Regions from separate parts of the Streptomyces kordofanensis genome, predicted to be linked through region 1. Evidence: riboswitches for the same ligand, from Rfam matches in the RefSeq annotation. Region 1 holds a riboswitch; each other region holds the start of a gene.
What was found. A riboswitch is a leader RNA that binds a small molecule or an ion and turns the genes downstream of it on or off. The one in region 1 is predicted to bind cyclic di-AMP.
Positions count from the first base shown of each region.

Region 2: linked by a shared signal. The riboswitch ahead of LUW75_RS22980 (transglycosylase SLT domain-containing protein) and the one ahead of LUW75_RS04170 (M23 family metallopeptidase) in region 1 are both predicted to bind cyclic di-AMP.
Region 3: linked by a shared signal. The riboswitch ahead of LUW75_RS13255 (M23 family metallopeptidase) and the one ahead of LUW75_RS04170 (M23 family metallopeptidase) in region 1 are both predicted to bind cyclic di-AMP.
Region 4: linked by a shared signal. The riboswitch ahead of LUW75_RS01940 (M23 family metallopeptidase) and the one ahead of LUW75_RS04170 (M23 family metallopeptidase) in region 1 are both predicted to bind cyclic di-AMP.

Region 1 is NZ_CP094264.1:936,084-943,012, reverse strand. It holds gene LUW75_RS04185 (DNA gyrase/topoisomerase IV subunit A) at 1-869, opposite strand, end outside; gene LUW75_RS04180 (M16 family metallopeptidase) at 1,056-2,405, shown strand; gene LUW75_RS04175 (M16 family metallopeptidase) at 2,432-3,799, shown strand; cyclic di-AMP (ydaO/yuaA leader) riboswitch at 3,994-4,156, shown strand; gene LUW75_RS04170 (M23 family metallopeptidase) at 4,170-4,940, shown strand; gene LUW75_RS04165 (HPr family phosphocarrier protein) at 5,148-5,429, opposite strand; partial or broken gene LUW75_RS04160 (bifunctional acetate--CoA ligase family protein/GNAT family N-acetyltransferase) at 5,515-6,929, shown strand, end outside.
Region 2 is NZ_CP094264.1:5,051,272-5,058,200, forward strand. It holds gene LUW75_RS22965 (DUF2267 domain-containing protein) at 1-319, shown strand, start outside; gene LUW75_RS22970 (DUF2267 domain-containing protein) at 379-777, shown strand; gene LUW75_RS22975 (vanadium-dependent haloperoxidase) at 1,216-1,959, opposite strand; cyclic di-AMP (ydaO/yuaA leader) riboswitch at 2,912-3,062, shown strand; partial or broken gene LUW75_RS22980 (transglycosylase SLT domain-containing protein) at 3,067-3,853, shown strand; gene LUW75_RS22985 (SpoIIE family protein phosphatase) at 3,980-6,694, opposite strand; gene LUW75_RS22990 (S1 family peptidase) at 6,929-6,929, opposite strand, start outside.
Region 3 is NZ_CP094264.1:2,868,508-2,875,436, forward strand. It holds gene LUW75_RS13220 (hypothetical protein) at 1-133, shown strand, start outside; gene LUW75_RS13225 (DEAD/DEAH box helicase) at 341-2,617, shown strand; tRNA gene LUW75_RS13230 (tRNA-Lys) at 2,772-2,847, shown strand; gene LUW75_RS13235 (PRC-barrel domain-containing protein) at 3,143-3,499, shown strand; gene LUW75_RS13240 (hypothetical protein) at 3,530-3,700, shown strand; gene LUW75_RS13245 (DUF5994 family protein) at 3,713-4,201, opposite strand; tRNA gene LUW75_RS13250 (tRNA-Met) at 4,473-4,546, shown strand; cyclic di-AMP (ydaO/yuaA leader) riboswitch at 4,868-5,003, shown strand; partial or broken gene LUW75_RS13255 (M23 family metallopeptidase) at 5,016-6,082, shown strand; gene LUW75_RS13260 (PrsW family intramembrane metalloprotease) at 6,442-6,929, opposite strand, start outside.
Region 4 is NZ_CP094264.1:419,182-426,110, reverse strand. It holds gene hpnH (adenosyl-hopene transferase HpnH) at 1-214, shown strand, start outside; gene LUW75_RS01960 (aspartate aminotransferase family protein) at 225-1,610, shown strand; gene LUW75_RS01955 (XRE family transcriptional regulator) at 1,669-2,280, shown strand; gene LUW75_RS01950 (DUF6126 family protein) at 2,300-2,455, shown strand; gene LUW75_RS01945 (tyrosine-protein phosphatase) at 2,480-3,292, opposite strand; cyclic di-AMP (ydaO/yuaA leader) riboswitch at 3,843-4,002, shown strand; gene LUW75_RS01940 (M23 family metallopeptidase) at 4,007-4,912, shown strand; gene LUW75_RS01935 (TetR/AcrR family transcriptional regulator) at 5,193-5,786, opposite strand; gene LUW75_RS01930 (sensor histidine kinase) at 6,294-6,929, shown strand, end outside.

The DNA.
Region 1 (6,929 bases):
AGGTCCTTGATCTTGGCGATGACCTTCTCGGGCCCGACCGCGAACGGCAGCTCCGTGACGACCAGGCCCTTGCGGCGCGCCGTCACGTTCTCCACCGTCGCCGTCGCACGGATTTTGAACGTGCCGCGGCCGGACTCGTAGGCGTCCCTGATCCCGGACAGTCCGACGATCCTGCCGCCGGTCGGCAGGTCCGGCCCGGGGACGAACCGCATGAGCGTCTCGAGGTCGGCGCCCGGGTGCCTGATCAGGTGCCGGGCGGCCGCGATCACCTCGCCCAGGTTGTGCGGGGGCATGTTGGTGGCCATGCCGACCGCGATGCCCGAGGCGCCGTTCACCAGCAGGTTCGGGAAGGCGGCGGGGAGGGCGGCGGGCTCGCGCTCCTGCCCGTCGTAGTTGGGCACGAAGTCGACGGTGTCCTCGTCGATCGACTCCGTCATCAGGGACGTCGCGTCGGCCATCCGGCACTCCGTGTACCGCATGGCGGCCGGCGGGTCGTCGTTGCCGAGCGAGCCGAAGTTGCCGTGGCCGTCGACCAGCGGAAGGCGCATCGAGAAGGGCTGCGCCATGCGCACCAGCGCGTCGTAGATCGAGGCGTCGCCGTGCGGGTGGAGCTTGCCCATCACCTCGCCGACGACGCGGGCGCACTTGACGAACCCGCGCTCGGGGCGCAGGCCCATCTCGTTCATCTGGTAGACGATCCGGCGGTGCACCGGTTTCAGGCCGTCCCGCGCGTCGGGCAGGGCGCGGGAGTAGATCACCGAGTACGCGTACTCGAGGAAGGAGCCCTGCATCTCGTCGACGACGTCGATGTCGAGGATCCGCTCCTCGAAGTCGTCGGGCGGCGCGGTCTTAGTGCTGCGGCGGGCCATCGCTGCTGCGGCTCCTTCACCAACAGGGTTGATCTGACGCCGACCATTGTGGACCGTCCCACTGACAGGACCGACCGCGACCCGGAAGAGGGACGCCGCAGGTTGTCGGGAACTTCGCAGGGCGCCGGTGCGCTTGCATACAGTGGCAACAGTTTTCACGAAGCGATCGAAGGGACGTACATGCCCATGGGTCACACGGCCACGGCCGAGGCCGGCTCCGGCGGCCTGACAGCGACCGAGCACCGGCTGGCCAACGGCCTGCGCGTGGTGCTCTCGGAGGACCACCTGGCCCCGGTCGCCGCGGTGTGCCTCTGGTACGACGTCGGCTCCCGCCACGAGGTCAAGGGCCGAACCGGCCTCGCCCACCTCTTCGAGCACCTGATGTTCCAGGGCTCCGCGCAGGTCGAGGGGAACGGCCACTTCGAGCTGGTGCAGGGCGCCGGCGGCTCCCTCAACGGCACCACGAGCTTCGAGCGCACCAACTACTTCGAGACCATGCCCGCCCACCAGCTGGAGCTCGCCCTCTGGCTGGAGGCCGACCGCATGGGGTCCCTGCTCACCGCCCTCGACGACGAGTCGATGGAGAACCAGCGGGACGTCGTCAAGAACGAGCGCCGCCAGCGCTACGACAACATGCCGTACGGCACGGCGTTCGAGAGGCTGACCGCCCTCGCCTTCCCGGACGGGCACCCCTACCACCACACGCCGATCGGCTCCATGGCGGACCTGGACGCGGCCACGCTGGAGGACGCCCGGGACTTCTTCCGCACGTACTACGCCCCGAACAACGCCGTCCTGTCCGTCGTCGGCGACATCGACCCCGAGCAGACGCTCGCCTGGGTCGAGAAGTACTTCGGCTCCATCCCGCCCCACGACGGCAAGCCCGCGCCGCGGGACGGGACGCTCCCGGACGTCATCGGCGAGCAGCTCCGCGAGGTCGTCGAGGAGGACGTCCCGGCCCGCGCGCTGATGGCCGCCTACCGCCTCCCGTCCGACGGCACGCGCGCGTGCGACGCCGCCGACGTCGCCCTGACCGTCCTCGGCGGCGGCGAGTCGTCCCGGCTGCACAACCGCCTGGTCCGGCGCGACCGCACCGCCGTCGCCGCCAGCCTCGGGCTGCTGCGGCTGGCCGGGGCGCCCTCGCTGGCCTGGCTGGACGTGAAGGCCTCCGCCGGCGTGGAGGTGCCCGACATCGAGGCCGCCGTCGACGAGGAGCTGGCCCGGTTCGCCGCCGAGGGCCCCACCGCCGAGGAGATGGAGCGCGCCCAGGCCCAGCTGGAGCGCGAGTGGCTGGACCGGCTGGGCACGGTCGCGGGCCGCGCCGACGAGCTGTGCCGCTTCGCCGTCCTCTTCGGCGACCCGCAGCTCGCCCTCACCGCCGTCCAGCGGATCCTGGACGTCACCGCCGACGAGGTGCGCGAGGTCGCCGCCCGGCGGCTGCGCCCGGACAACCGCGCCGTCCTCGTCTACGAACCCACCAAGGCCGACGACGGCGACCGGACCGACAGCGACGAGGAAGAGGGGGCGGACCAGTGAGCGACGCTGCCGTGTCTCTGACCACCATGGAGTTCCACCCGCGGCCGGAGCCGGGCACGCCGCGCGTGTGGGCCTTCCCGGCACCCGAGCGCGGCCGGCTCGGCAACGGCCTCACGGTGCTGCGCTGCCACCGTCCCGGTCAGCGGGTCGTCGCCGTCGAGATCGTCCTCGAAGCCCCGCTGGAGGCCGAGCCCGAGGGCCTCGACGGCGTCGCCACCATCATGGCGCGCGCCCTGTCCGAGGGCACCGACAAGCACACCGCCGAGGAGTTCGCCGCCGAGCTGGAGCGGTGCGGCGCCACCCTGAACGCGCACGCGGACCACCCCGCCGTGCGGGTCTCCCTGGAAGTGCCCGCGTCCCGGCTGCACAAGGCCCTCGGCCTGCTCTCCGACGCGCTGCGGGCACCGGCCTTCTCCGACGACGAGGTCGGCCGCCTCGTCCGCAACCGGCTCGACGAGATCCCGCACGAGACGGCCAACCCGGGCCGCCGCGCGGCCAAGCAGCTCTCCGCCGAGCTGTTCCCGGCCTCCTCGCGCGTGTCCCGGCCCCGTCAGGGCACGGAGGAGACCGTCGCCCGGATCGACGCCGCGGCCGTACGGGCCTTCTACGAGGCCCACGTCCGTCCCGCGTCGGCCACCGCGGTCGTGGTCGGCGACCTGACCGGCGTCGACCTCGACGCGCTCCTCCGCGACACGCTCGGCGAGTGGACCGGCGACGCGCCCCGCCCGCGCGCCGCGTCCCCCGTCACGGCCGACGACACCGGACGCGTCGTCATCGTGGACCGGCCGGGCGCCGTGCAGACGCAGCTGCTCATCGGCCGCGTCGGGCCCGACCGGCACGACAGCGTGTGGCCCGCGCAGGTCGTCGGCACGTACTGCCTGGGCGGCACGCTCACCTCCCGTCTCGACCGCGTCCTGCGCGAGGAGAAGGGCTACACGTACGGCGTGCGGGCCTTCGGGCAGGTCCTGCGGTCCCTGCCCGACGGCACGGGCGCGGCGATGCTCGCCATCAGCGGCTCCGTCGACACGCCCAACACCGGTCCCGCGCTGGACGACCTGTGGAAGGTGCTGCGCACCCTCGCGGCGGAAGGGCTCACCGACGCCGAACGCGACGCCGCCGTGCACAACCTGGTCGGCGTGGCCCCGCTCAGGTACGAGACCGCGGCGTCCGTCGCCGACACCCTCGCCGAGCAGGTCGAGCAGCACCTGCCGGACGACTTCCAGGCACGGCTGTACCGGCGCCTGGACTCCACGGGCACGGTGGAGGCGACGGCGGCCGTCGTCAACGCCTTCCCGCCGGACCGCCTGGTCACCGTCCTCGTGGGGGACGCGGCCCGGATCAAGGCGCCGGTGGAGGCGCTGGGCGTCGGCGAAGTGACCGTGGTCGCCGGCTGACTGACGGAGCGGAACCCCGGCCTCTCGGAGGCCGGGGTTCCGCTCTCGCGCGGTTATGCCCGTTTTATTGGAGAGGCTGGGTTTCTGCTCTGTGGCGTGCGCTACAAAAAGCCGCATTCGTTTGGTGATCGAAAGATCAGCCGCTTAGCGTCTTAGCCGCTGTCCGCCCGTGTACCCGCCGCACCCGCGGCACCGGGCAGCGATCGCCGAATCCCCGTCAGGCGCGAGCCCGGGGAGCCGGGGACCCACGTCCCCTGGGGTGAATCGGGCGCCTTCGCCACCGTGCGGAGGGGTCCGTAGGAGACCTTCCTGCTCCGAACCCGTCAGCTAACCCGGTAGGCGAGAGGGAAGGAAAGGACACGTCCACTCCATGGCGTTCACCCGTTCCACCGGGAAGCACCGTGCCCCGAGCCGCATGAGCCGCAGGAGTGCCCAGGCCGCGGGCGCCGCCGCCCTCGCCACCTCCGGCGTCATCGGCACCCTGGCCTCCCCGGCGTTCGCCGCCGACGCGGAGCACGCCTCCCTGGAGGACACCGGCCTCAACCAGGCCATCACCGGTTACGAGCTGGCCGACGAGGTCGAGGACCAGGCCGCCGCGCAGGAGCTGGCCGCCGAGGCGGCCGAGCGCCAGGCGGAGGCCGAGGCGGCCGCCGAGCGCCAGGCCGAGGTCCGCTTCCGGGCCGCCCGCGATGCCCAGGAGCGCGCCGACCGCGAGGCCGAGCGTAAGCGCCTCGACTCCTTCCAGCTCCCGGTGGCCGGCTCGTACGTCTCCACCGCCTACCGGGTGGGCGGCTCGCTGTGGTCCTCCGGCAGCCACTCGGGCGTCGACTTCCACGCCCCGTACGGCTCCACCGTCGTCTCCGTGGGCCTGGGCACGGTCGTCGAGGCCGGCTGGGGCGGCGCCTACGGCAACAACGTGGTGATCCGCATGCAGGACGGCACCTACACGCAGTACGCCCACCTCGCCTCGGTCGGTGTCTCCGTCGGCCAGACGGTCATGCCGGGCCAGCAGATCGGCGTCTCCGGCTCGACCGGCAACTCCACGGGCCCCCACCTGCACTTCGAGGCCCGCACTTCCAGCGAGTACGGCTCCGACATCGACCCGGTCTCCTACCTCCGGGCGCGCGGCGTCAGCGTCTGACCCGCACCGCTCCACCGAGGCCCCGCCCGGCCGGCCGCCGGAGCGGGGCCTCCCGCGCCACCGGGCCGGAGCCTCCCGCGCCGCCCGCCGCCCGCCGGCCCCGGAACCCCGGGGCGCCCCGGGAGCGGTGCCTCGCGCGGGCGCGGCGGAGCGGCGCCCCCGATCCGCGAGGCGCCGCTCCGCCGGGCCGGGGGAGCGGAGCCGCGGTCAGACGGTCTCGGGGAGCTCCTCGAGACCCTCGGCGACCAGCTTCGCCAGGCGGTCCAGCACCGCGTCCGCGTCCTCGGCCTCGGAGGCGAGGACGATCTCCTCGCCGCCCCGCGCGCCCAGGCCGAGCACGGCGAGCACCGACGCGGCGTTGACCGGGGCGCCGCCGGCCCTGGCGATCGTCACGGGGACGCCGGAGGCCGTGGCGGCGCGGACGAAGATGGAGGCGGGGCGGGCGTGCAGACCCTCGGCCCAACCGACGTTGACGCGGCGCTCAGCCATGGTGTTGCCCTTCACGTGCTAGTAGTTGTCTAGACCAGACTCTCACGCCCGGCGGAGTACCGGGACGGCGCCGTACCCTGGGCCCATGCCGAACCCGTCCGACCAGTCGGCGCACCCGTACCCCGACCACTGGGAGGCCGACGTGGTGCTGCGCGACGGCGGCACCGCGCGGATCAGGCCGATCACCGCGGACGACGCCGAGCGCCTGGTCAGCTTTTACGGGCAGGTCTCAGACGAGTCGAAGTACTACCGGTTCTTCGCACCTTATCCTCGGCTCTCCGCCAGGGACGTGCACCATTTCACCCACCACGACCACGTGGACCGGGTGGGTCTGGCCGCGACGGTCGGCGGTGAGTTCATCGCGACCGTCCGCTACGACCGGATCGACGCCGCGGGCCGCCCCGCCGGCGCCCCCGCCGACGAGGCCGAGGTGGCCTTCCTCGTCCAGGACGCCCACCAGGGCCGCGGCGTCGCCTCCGTCCTGCTGGAGCACATCGCCGCCGTCGCCCGCGAGCGCGGCATCCGGCGGTTCGCCGCGGAGGTGCTGCCCGCCAACACCAGGATGATCAAGGTCTTCACGGACGCCGGGTACACCCAGAGGCGCAGCTTCGGGGACGGTGCCGTCCGCCTCCACCTCGACCTGGAGCCCACCGACCGATCCCTCGCCGTCCAGCGCGCCCGCGAGCAGCGCGCCGAGGCCCGGTCCGTGCAGCGGCTCCTCACCCCCGGCTCCGTCGCCGTCGTCGGCGCGGGCCGCGCCCCCGGCGGCGTCGGCCGCACCGTCCTGCGCGGTCTCGTCGACGCCGGGTTCACGGGCCGCGCGTACGCCGTGAACCACGCCCTGCCCGAGGGGCGGACCGCCTTGGACGGCGTCCCCGCGTACCGCTCCGTCGGCGAGATCGGCGAGCCCGTCGACCTGGCCGTCGTCGCCGTGCCCGCCGAGCGCGTCCCGGAAGCCGTCGCGGACTGCGGCGAGCACGGTGTGCGCGGGCTCGTCGTCCTGTCCGCAGGCTACGCCGAGAGCGGCCCAGCCGGCCGGGAGCGCCAGCGGGAACTGGTGCGGCAGGCCCGTTCCCACGGGATGCGCGTCATCGGCCCCGGCGCCTTCGGCGTGATCAACACCGCGGACGGCGTACGGCTCAACGCCTCTCCCGCCCCGCGGCTGCCCACCGCCGGGCGCATCGGGCTGTTCACCCAGTCGGGCGCGATCGGCATCGCCCTCCTGTCCGGACTCCACCGGCGCGGCGCCGGCGTGTCGTCCTTCGTCTCGGCCGGCAACCGGGCCGACGTCTCCGGCAACGACATCCTCCAGTACTGGTACGAGGACCCCGGCACCGACGTGGCCCTGCTCTACCTGGAGTCGATCGGCAACCCCCGCAAGTTCACCCGGCTCGCCCGCCGCACCGCCGCCGTCAAACCGGTCGTCGTCGTCAAGGGCGCCCGGCACAGCGGCAGCGCGCCCCCCGGCCACGCGGTGCCCACCACCCGCATCCCGCACAC
Region 2 (6,929 bases), 4.1 Mb from region 1:
CGCCGCCAGGGTCGTCCTGGCGCTGCTCGGCGCGCACCTGGTGGGTGAGGTGCGGGCCGAACTGGCCGCCGGACTTCCGGAGACCTTCGAGGTGATCCTCCTCAACCCCCTCCAGGCCGCCGAACCCCTCTCCCCGGAGCGTTTCACCCGCGCCACCGCGGCGTGGATCGAGGGAGCCACCGAGGAGACCGCCAAGTGGGACGTCGGCGCCGTGCTGAGCGTCGTCGCCGACGCGGCGGGCGAGGACCTCACGCGCCGCGTCCTGCTGCAGCTCCCTCCGGGGTACGACCTTCTCTTCGGCCGCCCGCGGGCGGCCTGACCACCACCGACGACACGCGGTCGCCCGCGGGCGCGACCGGGGAGGAAAGGCTTTCCAGCATGACGTGGCAGGAACTCGTGGACCGCATCCGCACCGCCGGCCGCTACGACTCCGACGCGGAGGCGGAACGCGTCCTGCGAGCCGTGCTGACCGTACTGGGCGGCCACGTCGTCGGCGACGAACGCTGCGAACTGGTACGGGTCCTGCCCGCCGAGGCCGGCGCCCTGCTCGCCGCCCAGGTCCCGGTCACGGAGCCCGTCACCGCGCCCGGGTTCGTCGACCGCGTCGCCCGCGCCCTCGCGCCGTTCACCCCCGCCGAGGCCCGCTGGGCCACCTCCACGGTCCTGACCGTCGTCGCCGACGAGGCGGGCGACGCCCTCACCCGGCGGATCCTCGCCGGCCTGCCCCGCGGCTACGCGCTCCTGTTCGGTCTGGCCGAACTGGCCCCCGCCGCCTGACGGTCCGTCACCGCCCGTCTCCCGCGCGGGACGTCCGGTGGGAGGCGAAGGAGGTGCTGGGGGCGCCGTGCGTACGCGGGACCGCCACCGCGGGCGCACGGCGCGGGGCGGCGGGCGGGAGAAGCGGGAGCGGGAAGGCGGGGCCGGGCGCGGACCCGGCGCCGTGTGACCACCCACCGGGTCCGCCCCACCGGATCCATCCCACCGGACTCCAGGGCCTCGCCGCCCGACCCGCCCCCGGGCCGCGCCGACCGGCGCCGCCGCCCCGGCGGGCCCGCCGGTGAGCCCGGACGCCCGGCGTGCGCCGCGTCGGCGCGGGAGCGCCGTCCGGGCCGTTTTCTGTCGGGACTCGCGGGACCCCTGGGGCCGCCGGGGCCGCCGGGGCGCGTTCGGCGGCGTGCTCCGGGGCCTCGCCGGGCGGGACGTCCCGCCCGGCGGTCAGTCGTCCAGCGGGCGGAAGTTGCGGGCGAGCGCCCAAGCGGCCACCCGCTCGCCCGTGCGGGTGCCGACCGTGTTCGCCGTGCGGGTGTGGATGCCCGCCCAGGTGCGGGCGCCCACGCAGTCGCGGTTGTAGGCGCGGGCGGAGTCGTAGTACCGGGTCTTCCCGGCGAGGACCGAGGTGATGCGCAGGTCGAGGTGGGAGTCGCCGGACAACAGCGTCAGCGTCCGGGTCAGGGCGCCGGCGGTGGTGGTGTGGCCGCTGAGGTAGTCGGGGTGCGCGGGGGTCTGGAGGAACGGCTCCCACCCGGGATCGGCCTCGGTGAGCGGGTTGCCGTCGTGGTCGGCCTCGCGGATGGCGGTGACGGGCCGCCAGGTGCCGTAGTGCAGCTTGGCGTCCCAGGCGGCGATCACGGCGTCGGCCTGGACGGTGTTCACGGCGGCGAACAGCCGGGCCGTGTCGACCAGGTCGAGGCCGTCCCGGGCGGCGCGGTCGGCGAGGGCGCCCTGCAGGTCGAGTTTGGTGAAGAACTGCGCCGTGTCGGTCTGCGAAGGGCTCCGCACCGGGCTGTCCTTCGCGCCGTACGCCTTCACCTCGTTCAGGTCGGCGGCGTACCGGGCGGATGTCAGCGCGGGCGGCGGGCCGGGGCGGAACCGGTCGGGGCGGTCGACGAGCAGCGGACGCAGCCGCGCCAGCCACGCGGCGGTGAAGGGGTGGTGCCCGGGGGGCGTGGGGCGCCACACCCCGGGGGCGGGGAGGCGCCGGGAAGGCGACCGGGGCGCCGCGGCCGTCGTCCTTCCGCAGTGCGATGACGCGTTCGGCCGCGCGACGGCCGAACGCCACGCCGGCCCTCTCCGCCGGCCCGTCGGGGACCGCGGCGAGCGAGTCGGCGTAGGCGGCCCTCAACCGGTCCTCCGTCTCCGGGAAGTAGTGCAGCAGCACGCCGTGGGCGGCGGCGGCCGCCGCCGCCGTGGACGACGCGGCGCGGGGGCCCCGCGCGTTCCAGCGGTACGGCTCGTACCGGCCCTCGATCCCGACCACCGCGTTGTACATGCCCGCCGAGACGAAGGCGTGCCAGACCGCCTCCTCCGGCGGGGTCAGGCGGCCCCCGGGGTCGATGATGTCCGCCGTCAGCCGCGCCCAGTCGGCGATGACGGAGCCGGAGGCGGCGGCAGGGGAGGAGCGCGGCGCCCGCACCGTCGGCGCGGGGACCGCCGCGACCGCCGTCAGTCCCAGCAACGCGGCCGCGGCCGCGAGGGTCCGGCGTGGTGACGGTCTCGTCTGTGTCTTTTGCATGTTTCTCCCCTGTTTAGATGGTTTTTCCCTACTTTCGACGTCCCGGCGGGCGGCGCAAGCGCCCTCGCCGCCCCGGCCGCCCCGGCCACCCGAACGGATCCGGCCGAAGGGCCGGTGCCCGTTTAGTGCGAATAAAGGCAATTGCTGAAATATTACTCATTTGCGGCGTTCGGGAAGGCGGTGCGGAGTCCGCGGGAGGGGCGCGGCCCGTGACGTCGGTCACGGCGACGGGAGGCGGAATTCCCCGTACTTCGCACCGTCAAGCGGAATTCACCGTCCCACGGGTCCGCAATGGATCACCGAAGAGAATTCCGGGTCTTGTTCCACCCGGCGGGTTTCGTTTACGGTCACCGTCATTCCGGAGGGAACGCCGAATCCTGCCGCCTTCCGGACCCCGGAACTCACATATCCGCGTCCGGCAGGAGCGGGGGAACCAGGTAAGCCGCCGATCCGGCGTCCGGAACGGCTAGGGGTGAAGTCGCGGGCGACCGCGGCCGGGCATCTCCCGCCCGAACCCGACAGCTCACCTCGCAGGCGCCGGAGAGGAACGCCCCATGCCCCCTCAGGGTAAGCACCGCCGTCCCAGGAGCAGTCGACTCAGCCGCGGACTCGCCGTCGCGGGTACCGGCGGGGCGGCCCTCGCCCTGCCCCTGACCGGCACCGTCACCGCCTCCGCCGCGCCCGGCGCGGCGCCCGCCGCGGTCGTCGCGGCGAAGCCCGCCGCCGCTTCGGCAGCCGCCGCCGAGGCCGCCAAGCCCGTGACGCACACGGTGGCCGCGGGCGACACCCTCTCCGGCGTCGCCCGCGAACACTCCGTGAGGGGCGGCTGGAAGAAGCTGTACCGGGACAACAGGAAGGTCGTCGGTGACGACCCGTCACTCATCCGGCCGGGTCTGAGGCTCACCGTCGGAGCCGAGGCGCCGGCCGCGGGGAAGACCGCCGCGAAGCGCTCCGCGCCGGCCCGCGCCGACCGCTCCGCGGCCCGTGCCGCCGTCGCCCCCCGCCGCGGCGAAGTCGTACACCGACGACCTCGACGGCTGGATCAGGGAATCGCTCGACGTCATGGCCCGGCACGGAATTCCGGGGACGTACGAGGGAATTCACCGCAACATCATGCGCGAGTCCTCCGGAAATCCCCTCGCGATCAACGGCTGGGATTCGAACGCCGCCGCCGGGACGCCCTCGAAGGGCCTCCTCCAGGTCATCGACCCCACGTTCCGCGCCTACCACGTGCCGGGTACCTCCTCGGACCCGTTCGACCCGGTCGCCAACATCACCGCCGCGTGCAACTACGCCGCCGACCGGTACGGCTCCATCGACAACGTCAACGGCCCGTACTGACCGCTCCTTCCGGGCACCGTCCGCCGGTGCCCGGAAGGAGCGCGGCCCGTCCGCCCCGGCCGGGAGGCCGGGTGGGGAGAGGGGCGCGGCACCTCCGCGGGGGAACGGCGGCCCGTCACCGGGGCGTCACCACTCCGGGTCGTCGAAGAGCGGCGGCACCTCCGGAGCCGCCGCCCCGCCCGTCGGCGGCTGCTCCGTCCACATCACCTTGCCGCCCGGCGTGTACCGGGTGCCCCACCGGCCCGCCAGCTGCGACACGAGGAACAGGCCGCGGCCGCCCTCGTCCGTGGTGGCCGCCCGCCGCAGGTGCGGGGAGGTGCTGCTGGCGTCCGAGACCTCGCAGATCAGGTTCCGGTCGCGCAGCATCCGCACGTGGATCGGTGCGGAGCCGTACCGGATCGCGTTGGTGATCAGTTCGCTGAGCACCAGCTCGGTGGTGAACCCGATCTCCCCGAGCCCCCACCGCTCCAGCTGCCGCCCGCACGCCGCCCGCACCGGCGCCACCGCCGACGGGTCGGGCGGCACGTCCCACTCGGCCACGCGGTCCCGCGGCAGCAGCCGGGTGCGGGCCACCAGCAGGGCGATGTCGTCGCGGCGGTGCGGCGGCAGCATCGCGTCGAACACCGCGCGGCAGATCTCCTCCGGTGTCCGCCCCGGCGCTCCGGTGAGCGCCTCGCGCAGCATCCGCAGCCCCGCGTCGAGGTCCCGCTCCCGGTGCTCGATCAACCCGTCCGTGTACAGCACCAGACGGCTGTCCTCGGGGAGGAACACCTCGCACGTCTCGAACGGGCCGCCCCCCAGGCCCAGCGGGGGGAACACGGGCAGGTCGGGGAAGCCCACCGACCCGTCGGGGCGTACCACGGCCGGTGCGAAGTGGCCCGCCGACGCCATGCAGCAGCCGCCCGTCACCGGGTCGTAGATGGCGTACAGGCAGGTCGCCCCGGTGATTCCGGAACCGGCGTCCTCCGCCTCCTCCTCGTCGATCCGGGACACCAGCTCGTCGAGGTGGCCCAGCAGCTCGTCCGGCGGCAGGTCGAGCGCGGAGAAGTTGTGCACCGCCGTGCGCAGCCGGCCCATCGTCGCCGCCGCGTGCAGGCCGTGCCCCACCACGTCCCCGACGACGAGCGCGACCCGCGCGCCGGACAGCGGGATCACGTCGAACCAGTCGCCGCCCACCCCGGCCTGCGCCGGGAGGTAGCGGTGCGCCGTCTCCAGCGCGTCCTGCTCGGGCAGCACCCGGGGCAGCAGGCTCCGCTGGAGCGTCACCGCCATGGCGTGCTCCCGCGTGTACCGGCGCGCGTTGTCGACGGCGACCGCCGCCCGCGCCGCCAGCTCCTCCGCGAAGGCCAGGTCCTCCTCGTCGAACCGCCCGGAGGGCGCCGAGCGCCAGAAGTTGGCCATCCCCAGGACGACCCCGCGCGCCTGGAGCGGCACGGTCACCAGCGAGCGGATGCCGTACGCGAGGGCCACGTCGGCGCCCGCCGGGTCCTGCTCCCGCCAGCCGTGCGCCACGGTCAGGTCCGCCTCCAGCACCGCCTTCCCGCGTGCCAGCGCCGCGGCCATCGGCGTCGTCGGCACGTCGAACCGGATCAGGTCGCCGACCGGCTGGAGCGGGTGGTCGTCCCGCACGCCGCTGACGGCGGCGCGGCGCATCACGGTGCGGGCCTCCGTGGGCTCCTCCCCCCGCAGCACCGGGTCCGGCAGCTCGACCGTCACGAAGTCCGCGAACCGGGGGACCGCGACCTCCGACAGCTCCTGCGCCGTCCGTGCGACGTCCAGCGTCGTCCCGATCCGCACGCCGGCCTCGTACAGCAGCGTCAACCGCTCCCGCGCCACCGCGGCCACGCCCGTCACGGCCCGCAACTCGGTGGTGTCGCGGAGCGTGGCGACGGTGCCGGACGGACCGCCGTACGGGTCGGTCGGCCGGGTGTTGACCGCGAGCAGGCGGTCGCCCGCGAGGTGCACCTCGTCGGTGACCGGACGGCCCGACGCGAGCAGCTCGGAGGTGTCGCCGGCCAGGCCCAGGTCGGTGACGTGGCGGCCCTCGGCGTCGGCGGGCAGGTCGAGCAGGCGGCGGGCCTCGTCGTTGGCGAGGGTGAGCCGGCCGTCGCCTCCGACGATCAGCACCCCCTCCCGCACCGCGTGCAGCACCGCGTCGTGGTGTTCGTACATCCGGGTCATCTCGGCCGGGCCGAGGCCGCGTGTCTGGCGGCGCAGCCGCCTGCTCACCAGGGCCGCGCTGGCCGTCGCCAGGACCAGCGCGCCGGCGCCCGTGCCGAGGATCAGCGGCAGCTGCCGGGCGGCGGCCTCGCCGACGTGATCGACCGACACCCCGGCGCTCACCAGGCCCACGACCGCGCCCCGGTCGTCCGTCACGGGGACGACGGTCCGCGCGGCGTCGTGCGGGCCGCCCTCGAAGAGCTCCGTGACCGCCCGGCCCCGGGCCGCCTGCCCCGTGTCCTCGGCGCGGGTGCCGACCAGGCCCGGGTCGCTGTCCGCGATCCGGACGCCCTCCGGGGTCAGGACCGCGACGAAGTCCACGCCCGCGCCGCGCCGGGCGTCCACCGTGTGCCGCTGGAGGGCCTTCGCCGGATCGGCCGACCGGAGCGCGGCGAGGGTGCCGGGGGCGTCCGCGAAGGACTCGGCCGCCGCGCGCGACCGGTTCCGCGCGTCGCGTTCGCTGTCGTACCGGGCCTGGTACGACAGGGCCGTCACCGCGGCGACGATCAGAGCCAGGGCCATCACGACCTGGAGGAGGAGCACCTGTCCTGCGGCGCTGCGCGCGCCTGGGAGCCGCCTCCAGCGCCCGGACCGTCCGAGACGGCCGCTCTTGCCCCTCATGCACCATTTCTAACACCGGCCGTGTTCTCCCGGCGACCGCGCGCACACCGCCGCCCCGCCCGGGGCGGCGGGTCCGGCGAGGGGGCCGGGGCGCCGTCCGGGGGCGGACCCCCTTCCGGGCGCGGGGGCCGGGCGGGACGCCGCCCCGCGCCCGGAAGGGGGCCGCCGCCGGGGCCGGAACGCACGGACCGGTGGCCCGCACGAGGCGGACCACCGGTCTGGGTGGAGACGGGAT
Region 3 (6,929 bases), 1.9 Mb from region 1:
GCCGACGGCCGGGCCGACCGACCCGCCGTCCGAGTCACCCCCCGCCGACTCCCGGATCGACGCGATGCGCGACCGCCACCTGCCCGGCCACTGGCTTGAACCGACCGCATCGCCGCAGGTCACGTCCGTGTGACGTGATCGGCTTGCACGGAGCGGGGGAGGGTGCGTATGGTAGTAGATCGTTTGATCCCATTTGCCCGGCGCCATGACCGAAGCGCGCCGCGTGTGGCGCGTACTCTCCCTTGCCGTGGCTGACCGCATCGAGGCGGTCGATTTGCTAAGCAGCGAAACACGGAGTTGACGGGCGCGTGCCGAGACTCCGGAAGGTTTCGCATTTCGCATGTCCATTTCCAGCACTGACACCGTTCTGAACGAGAACGCCGAGATCCCCGCGACGGCCACGACCGACGAGCAGGCCCCCGCCGCCGTCGAGGCCCCCGCCGACATCGACGCCGACGCCCCCCGCGCCGGGGACGAGGCACCCGAGGCGGAGGCCCCCGAGGCCGGCGCCGAGGCCACCGTCACCTTCGCGGACCTCGGGCTTCCCGAGGGCGTCGTCCGCAAGCTCGCCCAGAACGGCGTCACCGTCCCGTTCCCGATCCAGGCCGCGACCATCCCGGACGCCCTGGCCGGCAAGGACATCCTCGGCCGAGGCCGCACCGGCTCCGGCAAGACCCTCTCCTTCGGCCTGCCGCTGCTCGCCACGCTGGCCGGCGGCCACACCGAGAGGAAGAAGCCCCGGGGCGTCATCCTCACCCCGACCCGCGAGCTCGCGATGCAGGTCGCGGACGCCCTCCAGCCGTACGGCGACGTGCTCGGCCTGAAGATGAAGGTCGTCTGCGGCGGCACGTCGATGGGCAACCAGATCTACGCCCTGGAGCGCGGCGTCGACGTCCTCGTCGCCACGCCGGGCCGGCTGCGCGACGTCATCAACCGCGGCGCCTGCTCGCTGGAGCAGGTCCGGGTCGCCGTACTCGACGAGGCCGACCAGATGGCCGACCTGGGCTTCCTGCCCGAGGTCACCGAGCTCCTCGACCAGGTCCCGGCCGGCGGCCAGCGCATGCTCTTCTCCGCGACCATGGAGAACGAGATCGCCACGCTCGTCAAGCGCTACCTGAACGACCCGGTCAACCACGAGGTCGACAGCGCCCAGGGCAACGTCACGACCATGAGCCACCACGTCCTCGTGGTGAAGCCGAAGGACAAGGCGCCGGTCACCGCCGCGATCGCCGCCCGGAAGGGCCGCACGATCATCTTCGTCCGCACCCAGCTGGGCGCCGACCGCGTCGCCGAGCAGCTGCGCGACGCCGGTGTGAAGGCCGACGCGCTGCACGGCGGCATGACGCAGGGCGCCCGCACGCGGACGCTGGCCGACTTCAAGGACGGGTACGTGAACGTCCTCGTCGCCACGGACGTCGCCGCGCGCGGCATCCACGTCGACGGCATCGACCTGGTGCTGAACGTCGACCCGGCCGGCGACCACAAGGACTACCTGCACCGTTCGGGCCGTACGGCGCGCGCCGGGCGCTCCGGCGTCGTGGTCTCCCTGGCGCTGCCGCACCAGCGCCGCCAGATCTTCCGCCTCATGGAGGACGCGGGCGTCGACGCCTCCCGCCACATCATCGGCCAGGGCGGCGCCTTCGAACCGGAGGTCGCCGAGATCACCGGTGCCCGGTCGCTGACGGAGGTGCAGGCCGACTCGGCCGGCAACGCCGCCAAGCAGGCCGAGCGCGAGGTCGCCGAACTGGCCAAGCAGCTGGAGCGCATGCAGCGGCGTGCCGCGGAGCTCCGCGAGGAGGCCGACCGGCTGATCGCCCGTGCGGCGCGCGAGCGGGGCGAGGACCCGGAGAAGGCCGTGACGGAGGCCGCGGAGGCGGCCGCCGCGGAGACGGCCCCGGCCGTCGAGGCCGAGGCGTCCGTCCCCGCCCAGCGGGAGGACCGTCCGTCGTCGTACGAGCGCCGTGGCGAGCGTCCGTCGTTCCACCGCGACCGTCGTGACGAGCGGGGTGACCGCCGTGACGACCGGGGTGGCGACCGGGGCGGCTCCCGCCGCGACGAGCGCCCGTCGTCGTACGAGCGCCGCGACGAGCGCCCCTCGTTCCACCGCGACCGCCGCGATGACCGGGGTGACCGTCGTGACGAGCGGGGTGGCGACCGGGGTGGCTTCCGCCGTGACGAGCGTCCGTCGTTCAACCGCGACCGTCGTGACGAGCGGGGTGGCGACCGGGGCGGTTTCCGCCGTGACGAGCGTCCGTCGTTCAACCGCGACCGTCGTGACGAGCGGGGTGGCGACCGGGGCGGTTTCCGCCGCGACGAGCGCCCCTCGTTCCACCGCGACCGCCGTGACGAGCGTCCGTCGTCGCACGAACGCCGTGACGAGCGTCCGTCGTTCAACCGCGATGGCCGTGACGAGCGGGGTGGCGACCGGGGCGGTTTCCGCCGCGCCGACCGCCCGTTCAACCGCGACCGCCGCGACGACCGCCCGGCCGGCGGCCACCGCGCGGGCGGCCACGACCGTCCGTACGGCCGCCGCGACGACCGCCCCGCGGGCGGCCACCGGGGCTCCGGCTCCTTCGGCCGACGCGACGACAAGCCGCGCTGGAAGCGCAACGGCTGACGCTCCGTAGGTCCCCTCGGACGGGCCCGCACGCGACCTCCGGGCGCCGCGTGCGGGCCCGCCCGCCTTCCGGGACGGACCGGAAGCGGGTGTTGTGCCGATACCCGATCGGCTCACGCCCCCGGGCGGGCTATGCTCGGGGACGACCCGTCGAGGGCCCTTAGCTCAATTGGCAGAGCAGCGGACTTTTAATCCGTTGGTTGTGGGTTCGAGTCCCACAGGGCCTACCAGACCGAAAGCCCCGCGGGGCTTCGACCGGCGTTCCACGCCCCGGCCGCCTCCACAGCGGCCGGGGCGCTCGTGCGTCCGGCCCCCTCCCGTGGCCGTGGCGCGGTGCACGGGCGGTCGAACCGGTGTCCGCGTAGAGCCCGGGCCGGCGGGAGGAGCGCCGGCCGGCCGGGTCCGTGTGGCGCCCGGAGGCGGGCCGGGGCAGGCTGGGGGGACGGGGGCGGGCACGGCGCCGTGCCGCTGTCGGCCGGTGGAGCGGCTCCGCCCGGAAGCCCGCCCGACCAGGGAGCGGACCGCATGATCCATCCAGCAGGCGTCAGGGAGTGGCGGCACCAGGACGTCGTGGACCCGAAGGGGCACGAGATCGGTGTGCTGGAGGCGGTCTACGTGAGCACCGCCACGGACGAGCCGGCCATGGCCACCGTCCGCACGGGGCTGCCCACCCGCCGGCGCCCGGTGTTCGTCCCGCTCGACGACGCGACCGTCGGACCGGACTACGTCAGGGTGCCGTACGACGAGGGCACGGTCCGCAAGGCTCCCGCCATCGGGACCGACGACGTGCTCGCCGCCGAGGACGAACAGGCCGTCTTCCACCACTACGGCATGGCCTACCGGCCCGGCGCCGCCGGCGAGCGGCGGCTCGCCCGCCGCTGAACCGTCCCGTCACACGGAGGAGCCCCCGGAATGGCGATCTTCTTGTTCTTCGTCCTCCTGGCCGTCGTGCTCGGCCTCGTCGGCGTCGCTGTCGAGGGCATGACATACCTTCTGGTCGTCGGCGCCGTCGTCCTCGTGGTGGACCTGGTCTTCCTCGGCGCCCACCTCTCCCGGCGCACCGGGAGGCGCTCGGTGCGGTAGGCGTCCCGCGGGTCAGTGCCGCGTCCCCGTCCTCCCACCGGCACCGGTGTCGACGAGGATCTGCCGGGCCTGTGCGACGTTGTCCGCCCGGACGGCCTGCGCCATCGCGGCGCGCGCCGCCTCCAGGGGGGTGTCCGGCGGCACGACGAGCAGCGAGAAGTGGTCCCCCTCGCCACGGGTGATCAGGACGGTGTCGTCACCCACGGGGAACGAGGTGATGTGCACCACCCGGTCGTCGATGACCAGGCGGACCGGCAGCCCGTCCCAGGCGGCGGCGTCCAGACCGACGCGGGCGATCGGCCCCAGGTGCTCGGCCAGGGCGCTGATCAGGGCGGGCAGCTCCTCCGTGATGTCACGGGAGCGCGGCCACCACGCTCCGTCGAGGACGCCTTCGCGGGAGCCCGTCGTCTCCAGCCGCAGGAGCGCCGTGCCGGGTCCCACCGCCTCGTGACCGGTGTACGGGAGGTGCCCGGGGGCGGTGGGTGTGTCGAAGTCGGCCATGCTGATGTCCGCCTGTCTGCGGGATCCGGTCCCCGTGGCGAACCGGACGTTCACCTTCCTCCCACCGTACTCCGCTCCGCGGGCCCGGTCGCCCGTCCGCCCGGCCACCCGGGGCCGGGCGGACGGGCGGGGGGCCGCCCCGGAGGTCCGGTGCGCCCGGGGGGAAAGGAGGCCGGAGCCCCCCGGAGGGGCTCGTCGAGCGCCTCCCGGCCGGTGGGACGGGGAATTGGTAAACGGTCTCTCCGGGATGGCGTAAGGTGGTGTTCACCGACGCGGGGTGGAGCAGCTCGGTAGCTCGCTGGGCTCATAACCCAGAGGTCGCAGGTTCAAATCCTGTCCCCGCTACTGAAACCGAGGGCCCGGTGCACAGCACCGGGCCCTCGGCGTGTCGACGCGGCGGTGCGTTCGGCCCGATATGTACGGTGTGTCACCGCAAGGCCGCGCTGTGCCACGTCGATTGACGCACCGTCAGGAGAACGGCGGGGGCTTTTCGGAAGTCGTGCTCCGCGAGGGTTGGTTCTTTTGCCGCCGGTTGTCCTTCTACGGGGCTTTGTTCCGGTGTGAATCGGGTCAGTTGCCCGAAGGAACGGCTTGGAATGCGGACCTCGCTTCTATTAACGTTCGATAACGCAGCGCGGTCGCGTCAGCCGCCGCAAGAGGTGGCACCGTGCGCATGCGCCGAATCCCGCGAGGGAACCGGGGAACCACCGCACCTGGGGTGAATCGGGCCTTCACCGGCTCGTAGGAGACCTTCCTGCTCCGAACCCGTCAGCTAACCCGGTAGGCGGAGAAGGAAGGAAAGGAGCGCGCCCCCGTGGCGTCCAACAAGCCTGCCTCCGAGGCCCCCTTCGGCCCGTACGGCACGATCGGTCACCCCACCGCTCCGGGAACCCCGGGCACCGCCGCGCCCGCGGCCGCCTCGGAGTGGAACCCGACCGAGGACACCGTCCGCCCCGTCCGGGGACGGCACCGCGTGGTCAAGCAGCGCGGCGGCCTCGCCCGCAGCTCCACCGTCCTCGGGGTCGGCGTCATCGCCGCCGTCGGTGCGGGCGGCATGGCCACCGCGCACGACAAGCCCCGCGTCGCGATCTCCCTCCCGGACGTGGGCCTCCCCGACGCCTCCTCGCTCCCCGGCGTCGGCGCGCTCGTCGACGGCGACGCGGACGACGCGCCCGACGAGGCCCCGGCCCCCGCCGGTCCCACCGTGCTCACGCCGTCCCCGGGAACGGCCCCGCCGGTGCCGACGCGGGCGAGACACTGCGGGCGCGCATCCTCCAGCAGGCCGAGCAGCAGCAGGCGTCCGCCGAGGCCGTGGTCCGCGCCGCCGCCGAGGAGGAGGCCGCGGAGGAGGCCGCGGAGAAGGCCGCCGCCCGGCAGGCCGCCGCCGCGGCCGAGGCGAAGGCCGCGGCGGCGGAGCGCAGGCGGGCCGAGGCGGAGGCCGCCGCGAAGGCCGAGGCCGGGCGCCTGGCCGAACTCGCCGCGAGCTACGCCCTGCCGACCTCCTCCTACACGATCACCTCCACGTACGGCCAGGCCGGCTCCATGTGGTCCTCCGGCTACCACACCGGCCTCGACCTGGCCGCCCCCACCGGCACCCCGGCCAACGCCGTCCACAGCGGCACCGTCAAGTCGGCCGGCTGGTCCGGCGCGTACGGCTACCGCGTCGTGCTGGAGCTGGAGGACGGCACCGAGGTCTGGTACTGCCACCTCTCCTCGATGACCGTCGGCGCCGGGCAGACCGTCGGCACCGGCGACACGATCGGCCGCGTCGGCGCCACCGGCAACGTCACCGGACCGCACCTCCACCTGGAGGTCCACACCGCCTCCGGTGACGGCGTCGACCCGCTGGCCTGGCTGCGCGGCAAGGGCCTCACCGTCTGACGCCCGGCGGCGCCCCGTCCGCCCCGGGCGAGTCCCGGCGCGCCTCACAGCGGGGCCGGACCCGGGGCGCTCCCCGGCGACGGTTCCCCGTGGTCCCGCAGGACCCTCCGGTTCTGGGGACGCCCTCCGGCACCGGTGGCGGGCCCCCGCCCGGGGCACCGATCCGCCCTTCCGGCCGTCCGCGGTCCGGCGCCCGCACCCTTCCGGCGGCCCCCGGGCACCGGACCGCGGTCCTCCGGCCGTCCGCGGTCCGGTATCCGCGGCCTCCCGGCCGTCCGGTGCCCGCCGCCCGCGGGCGGCCCGCCCGGACGGCCGGTGCCGGGGGCCGGGCGGCGCGGCCCGCCCGGCCCCGCACCGTCTCACCGGCGGTACGGGTTGTAGCCCGCGTAGTCGCGGTGCGGCGGCGGCGTCCACGCCCGGCCCGTCGCGCGCGCGGCGAACGTCAGGGCCGGGGCGGCCACCTCCTTCCGCTGCCACATGTGGTGCAGCAGCTCCTGCTCCCGCGCCGTGAAGTCCCGGTCGGCCGACCCCCGCCGCGCCCGGTGCCGCAGGAACGCCAGGGAGGTCGCGAACGCCTCGTACTCGCCCACCGACCGCGCCGCCGCCGGGCCGAACGCGCGCGCCGCGTAGGACCGCGCCAGGCTCCGCGCCCGCATCGACGACAGCGCGAGCGGCTCGTCCGCGGACAGCCAGCCGGCCGCGGCGTACGCGGGCAGCTCGCCGCACACCGTCCGCAGCTCCCGCTGGCGCGTCCACACCACCAGCCACGTCAGCAGCCCCAGCGCCGGCAGCATGAACGCCCCGTACACGAGGATGAACCCCCACGGCCCGAACGCCGTCGAGCCGT
Region 4 (6,929 bases), 520 kb from region 1:
CCCCTGCTACCTGATGGGCGACGGGTACGTCCCGACCTACCGCGAGCTCGTCGAAGAGACCGACTGGGACGCGTACGGCCGCGGCAGGGACCCGCGCTGCGCCAACTGCATGGCGCACTGCGGGTACGAGCCGACCGCCGTCCTCGCCACCATGGGCTCCCTGCGCGAATCCCTGCGCGCCGCCCGGGAGGCCCTCTCCGCCCGACAGGCCTGAGGAGCCGCACATGAGCACCGGTTTCGACCTCGGCGCGCTGCTCGCGGACCGCGCGTCCGAGCGGTACGGGCTGCACGCCCGGCACCTCAACCACCAGCTGCCCCGCATGTTGCACACCATCGGCTTCGACAAGATGTACGAACGTGCCGAGGGCGCCCACTTCTGGGACGCCGAGGGCAACGACTACCTCGACATGCTGGCCGGCTTCGGCGTCATGGGCCTGGGCCGCCACCACCCCGTGGTGCGCCGTGCCCTCCACGACGTCCTCGACCTCTCCCTGCCCGACCTCACCCGGTTCGACTGCGCCCCGCTGCCCGGCCTCCTCGCCGAGCGGCTGCTGGCCCACTCGCCCCACCTGGACCGGGTCCACTTCGGCAACAGCGGCGCCGAGGCGGTGGAGACCGCCCTGAAGTTCGCCCGCCGCGCCACCGGCCGCCCGCGCGTCCTGTACTGCGCCCACGCCTTCCACGGGCTCACCACCGGGGCGCTCTCCGTCAACGGCGAGGACTGCTTCCGCGACGGCTTCGCCCCGCTGCTCCCCGACACCGCGGTCGGGCTGGGCGACCTCGACGCCCTGGAGCGGGAGCTGGGGCGCGGCGACGTGGCCGCGCTGATCGTGGAGCCCGTCCAGGGCAAGGGCGTCCACGCGGCCCCGCCCGGCTTCCTGCGCGCGGCCCAGGACCTGCTGCACCGGCGGGGCGCCCTGCTCATCGCCGACGAGGTGCAGACCGGCCTCGGCCGCACCGGCGACTTCTACGCCTATCAGCACGAGGAGGGCGTCGAGCCCGACCTGGTCTGCGTCGCCAAGGCCCTGTCCGGCGGGTACGTGCCGGTCAGCGCCACCCTCGGCAGGGACTGGATCTTCCGGAAGGTCTACTCGTCGATGGACCGCGTCGTCGTCCACTCGGCGAGCTTCGGGTCCAACGCCCAGGCCATGGCCGCGGGCCTGGCCGTCCTCGCCGTCCTGGACGACGAGGACCTCGTCGGGAACGCCCGGCGCACCGGCGCCCTGCTGAAGTCCCGGCTCGCGGAGCTCGTCGACCGGTACGAGATGCTCCGGGAGGTGCGCGGGCGCGGCCTGATGATCGGGATCGAGTTCGGCCGGCCTTCGTCGCTGGCCCTGCGGGGCCGCTGGACGATGCTCCAGTCGGCCCGCAAGGGGCTCTTCGCACAGATGGTCGTCGTGCCGCTGCTGCAGCGGCACCGGATCCTCACCCAGGTCTCCGGCGACCGCCTCGAAGTGATCAAACTGATCCCGCCGCTGATCATCGGAGAGGAGGACGTCGACCGGTTCGTCACCGCGTTCACCGCCGTGATGGACGAGGCGCACAGCGGCGGTGGACTGGTCTGGGACTTCGGCCGCACCCTGGTCAGGCAGGCCGTCCTCAACCGCTGATTCTTGCCTCCGGGGCAAGAGATTTGCCTCAGAGGAAAATCGCTGGCGCAATGGTCCCATGACGACCCTCGAAGGGGAGCCGGCCGAAGGCGTGCCGGACGTCGCGCCCCGGTTGCGCGCCCTGCGCCGCCGCAGGGGCCTGACCCTGGAGGCGGCCGCCCGGCGCGCCGGGCTCTCCCCGGCACACCTGTCCCGTCTGGAGACCGGTCGGCGCCAGCCCTCGCTGCCGATGCTGCTCGGGCTCGCCCGCACCTACGGTACGACGGTGTCCGAGCTGCTCGGCGAGGCGGCCCCCGCCGCGGACCCGGTCGTCCGCGCCGGCCGGGCCGAACCCGTGGAGGCCGGCGGCTGGACGTACTACCAGGCGGGCGCGGCCAACCGGGCCATGCAGGCGCTGCGCGTCGAGGTCCCGTACACCGGGCTGCGCGACGTGGTCCGGGTCCACCCGGGCGAGGAGTGGCTGTACGTGCTCGCCGGGCGCGTGCGGCTGGCGCTCGGCGACGCCGTGCACGTCCTCGACCCCGGTGACAGCGCCCACTTCGACTCGCTCACCCCGCACCGGATCGCCGCGGCCACCCGCGGCGGGGCCGAGCTGCTGTTCGTCCACACCCTCGTGCAGAGCCCCGCCGCCGACCTCTGCCTCGGCGACGTCACCGCCCAGCGACACTGAGACGACCGAGAGGTACACCATGCCCGAGCCGGAGAACCCGAACCCCATCCCCAGCACCCAGGAGCGGTGGATCAACCGCAACCTCGTGATACGGCTGTTCGCCTACCTGGTCGCGGGCCACCTCTTCGCGGCCTTCCTCTACCTGCTGTTCATGCTGGGCGGCCAGAACCGGTAGCCCCGCCCGGTCCGTCCCGCGGGCTCAGCCGTCGAGCAGGCGCTCGCGCAGCCGGTCGCGGGTCGGGCCGCTCAAGCCGAGCCCGTCGGAGAGGTACCGCTCGGTGGAGCCCCAGGTCTCCTCGATCGCCGCGTACGCCGTGTGCAGGTACTCGGCGCGCGCGTCGAACAGCGGGGCGAGCAACTCCATCACCTGCGGGGACGTCCCGTCGGGCGACGGGTCGGCGCGGCGGACCCGGTACCGGCGGTGCGGGTCGTTCGACTTCAGGTAGTCCGCCTCGATGGCCCCGCGTTCCACGCCGACCGCCATCAGCACCACCGCCACGGACAGCCCCGCGCGGTCCTTGCCCGCCGCGCAGTGCATCAGCGCGGGCATGTTGTCCTCGGCGAGGGCGTGCAGCACCCGGCTGTGCTCGGCGGTGCGCCCGGTGACGATGGAGCGGTACGCGGCCCGCATCCGCGCCGCCGCCCTGCCGTCGCCGAGGAGGTCCCGCAGCTGGTCCAGGTCGCCGTTGCGGACCATCGTCCAGAACTCGGCGCCGTCGGCCGGGTCGCTCAGCGGGATGTTGACGTTCCGCACACCGGGGAGCTCCACGTCCGGGCCTTCCAGCGCCTGGTCGGCGGCGTTGCGGAAGTCGAAGACGGTGTGCAGGCCGAGCGAGGCCAGGAACGCCGCGTCCTCTCCGGTGGCGTGGGCGAGGTGCCCGCTGCGGAACAGCTTCCCGGGCCGCACGCGGAGCCCGTCCACGGTCGGGAGCCCACCCACGTCACGGAAGTTGCGGACCCCCGTCAGCTCCGGCTCGGCGGTCGACGGGAAGGGCGGCAACTGCTGCGTCACGGGAGCTCCTCCGTGTCCGGGGTCGGCGACGGCCGCCGACGAGGTGGCGGTCCGACGATACGACACGGCCTCCCCGGGCGAGGCGTCCCGACGCGTCGCGGGCGCTCGGCGCCGGTGCGTCGATGCGCGCGAAGGCCGGAGCCATTCGTCGGCATCTGCCCGGATCACCCTCTTCCGGCAGGGGCTGTGGGGGTGGGTTCGATGCGGCGCCCCTCCTCGCCCGCCCCGCCGGGCGACTGGCCACCTGAAGAGGCTTAACAGGGCTTCTGTCCGTATTGGCGTGATGTGCCATAACACATCCCGAAAGAAGGGGAGATGGGGATCGTCGCGTGAGGAGCGTCATAAAAGTGACGGATCGTGTCCGTCGCCGCCGCTCAAAAGCCCTGCACCACACGGGAACCCATGATCCGCAATCCACGGAGGGTGACCGGAATTCTCCGGGGAATTCCCCGGCGTGAATGCAAGGGGGCAACCATCCCCTTGTTCCCGTCGTCCCCACTCGTTTACGGTCCCGTTCCAGCCGGGCGGATCGCCGAATCCTGCCGCCGCCCCGGAATTCGCACCCATCCACGTGTGGCAGGAGCGGGGGAACCAGGTAGTCCGCCGAACGGGAATTCCCGGACGGCTCGGGGTGAAGTCGCGCCACCCGCGCGACCGGGCATCTCCAGCCCGAACCCGACAGCTCACCTCGCAGGCGCCGGAGAGGAATTCGCCATGTCCGCCAAGGGCAAGCACCGCCGCACCAAGACCAGCCCGCTCACGCGCGGTTTCGTCGCCGCCGGAACGGGTGGCGCCGCCATCGCCCTCCCGCTCCTCGGCGCGACCGGCGCGCACGCCGCCGCTCCCGCCGCGGCGCCGGCCGCCCCCGCGCAGGCGGCCGTCGCCGAGACCGCCAAGCCCGCGCCGCGCGTCCACACCGTCGTCGCCGGCGACTACCTGGCGAAGATCGCCCACGACAAGAACGTCAGGGGCGGCTGGAAGAAGCTGTACGCCGACAACCGCGAGGTCATCGGCGACGACCCGGCGCTCATCCACCCGGGCATGAGGCTCACCCTCGGCGCCAAGGGCGCCAAGGGCGCCGTGAAGGCCGACGAGGCCCGCGGCGAGCGCGCCTCCCGGTCCGCCGGCCAGACCCGGACGCCCGCCGAGACGAAGCCCGAGGCGAAGCCCGAGCCGCAGGCCCCGGCCCAGCCCGAGGCCCCCGCGCAGAACGGGTCCGGTTTCACCGCCCCGGTCTCCGCCGGCGTCACCACCCCCTACCGCGCCTCCGGCGCCATGTGGTCCTCCGGCTACCACACCGGTGTCGACTTCGCCGCCTCCTCGGGCAGCACCGTCAAGGCCGTCGGCCCGGGCACCGTCGTCTCCGCCGGCTGGAGCGGCGCGTACGGCAACGAGGTCGTCATCAAGCACGAGGACGGCAACTACTCGCAGTACGCCCACCTGTCCTCCCTCTCCGTCTCCGCCGGCCAGACCGTCGGCGGCGGCCAGCAGATCGGCCTGTCCGGCTCCACCGGCAACTCGACCGGCCCGCACCTGCACTTCGAGATCCGCACCAGCCCCTCCTACGGCTCGGACGTCGACCCGCTGGCCTACCTCCGCGGCCACGGCGTCAGCATCTGACGCACGCACACGTACGCCGCCCGGCACCCCGGGGTGCCGGGCGGCGGCGCGGTCGCGGAGACCACGCCCCGGCGGACCCTCCCCACGGTCGCGCGGGCGGCGGCGCGCGGTGGACGACGCGCCGCCGGGACGGGCGACGCGGCTGCGGAGGGGGCGCCGTGATCGGGCCGTCCGACCGGCTCTCCGCCCGGCGCCCCGACCCGCCGCGGCTGCAGCGGTTCCCCCGGCACGGCCGGGACCGGACCGCCCGTGCAGCGCCCCGGACGCGCGCGGACCCGCCCTACCCGCCCCCGTCCAGCTCCCGCTCCAGGGCTTCGTCCGCCCAGCGCAGCATCGTCCTGCGGCTCATCGCCCCCGGGTACACCATCCTCCGCACGCCCAGCCCGTCCAGGAGCGCGGCCAACCGCCCCGCCGCGCCCTGCGGGTCCGGGCACGGGAACTCGCCCGCCGCGGCGCCCTGCGCGAACACCTCCGCCAGCGCGGTCCTCCACTGCCGGTCGAGCCGCGTCGCCACCTCCCGCAGCGGGCGCTCCCGGGGAGCGGCCGCCCAGCACTCGGTCCACAGCCGCCACCCCTGCATCTGCCCGCTCGGCAGGTACCAGCGCACGGCCGCCCGCAGCCGCCGCGCGGCCGGGGCCCGCCGGCCCAGGATGCGGTTCAACTCCGCCAGGTCCCCCTCCGCCGCGTAGGCGAACGCCGCCGCGACCAGCCGCTCCTTCGTGGAGAAGTGGTACAGGACCAGCGCCCCGCTCACCCCCAGCGCCGCCGCCACGTCCGCGACCCGCACCGCCGCCATGCCCCTCGCCTCGATCTGGGCGACGGTCGCCCGCAGCAGCTCCTCGCGCCGCTCGGCCGCGCCCAGCCGCACCCTCATCGTGTCACCCGCCCGTCCTCCGCTCCCTGCGCGCGACAGTATCCCGGACGGTGCCCGCCACCCCGTCCCCGCGCGGCCCCCGCCGGCGTACCGCCCGCCCGAGGGGGAGGGGGCCGGCCCCCTCCCGGAACCGCCGTGACCGGCGGCGAAGCCCCGGGGCGGCCACCCGTCCGGCTCGCCTCCCGGGTGGCGCGCGGCCCGCGCCGCGGCTCCGCTCCGGGGGTGCGGGGCCCTCGGAGCGACCGCCGTCGGGAGCCGGCGGTGGGGCGTCCGGAACGGGCCCCTCGGTATCGGGCGCCCGTGCGACCCCTCATACCAGAGCGGGATGCTCTCCGGGCAAGTTTGACAACAGCCCACCGTACGTGAACGGTTGGCGACTACTGTGTGTGCCCGGCCATCAACGGTGAGCTGATCGGGCGAGCGGCCCACCCCCCTCCAACCGATGTCACCCACCCGTTTGGTGCCGGAATACGCCGATTCCCTGGGACCCACGTACCAAGGACACTGATGTCTCCACTTCGCGCACCCCTCGCGCGGCCCGGCCGCCGTGACGGCGGCGGACGGCACGGCCGACCGGGCGCCCGCCCCCTGCCGCACCAGGGCGGTCCGCACCCCACGCCGCTTCCCCCGGAAGCCCGCATACGTCCGCGGCTCCTGCGCGCCTGCGTGCCGCCCGCCGCCGCGGCCGTACTCGGCGGCACCGTCGCGGTCCTGTTCACCCTGCACTCCACCGGGGCCCGGCCGACCGCCGCGCTCTGGACGGTTCTGGGCTGCGCCGCCGCCCTCGCCGCGGCGGCCGTGACCGCGGCGGTGCTCGGCGCCGACCGCGCCGCCCGGTCCGTACTGGACCGCTGCAACGCCCTGCGCCGCGCCACCGCGCGCCGCCAGGACGAACTGCACGGCGTCGTCGAGCGGTTGCGCCGCGGCGAGCGGCCGCCGGTCCCGCAGCCCCCTCCGCCCGTCCCGGGGGGCGACGACTTCGACCTGCTCGCCCACGAGCTCGGCCGCGCCCACGACGCCGCCGTCGCGACCGCCGTCCAGGCGTCCCGACTCTCCAGCAGCGTCGGCCACGAACAGAAGGTCGAGGTGTTCGTCAACCTCGCCCGGCGTCTGCAGTCCCTGGTCCACCGCGAGATCCAGCTC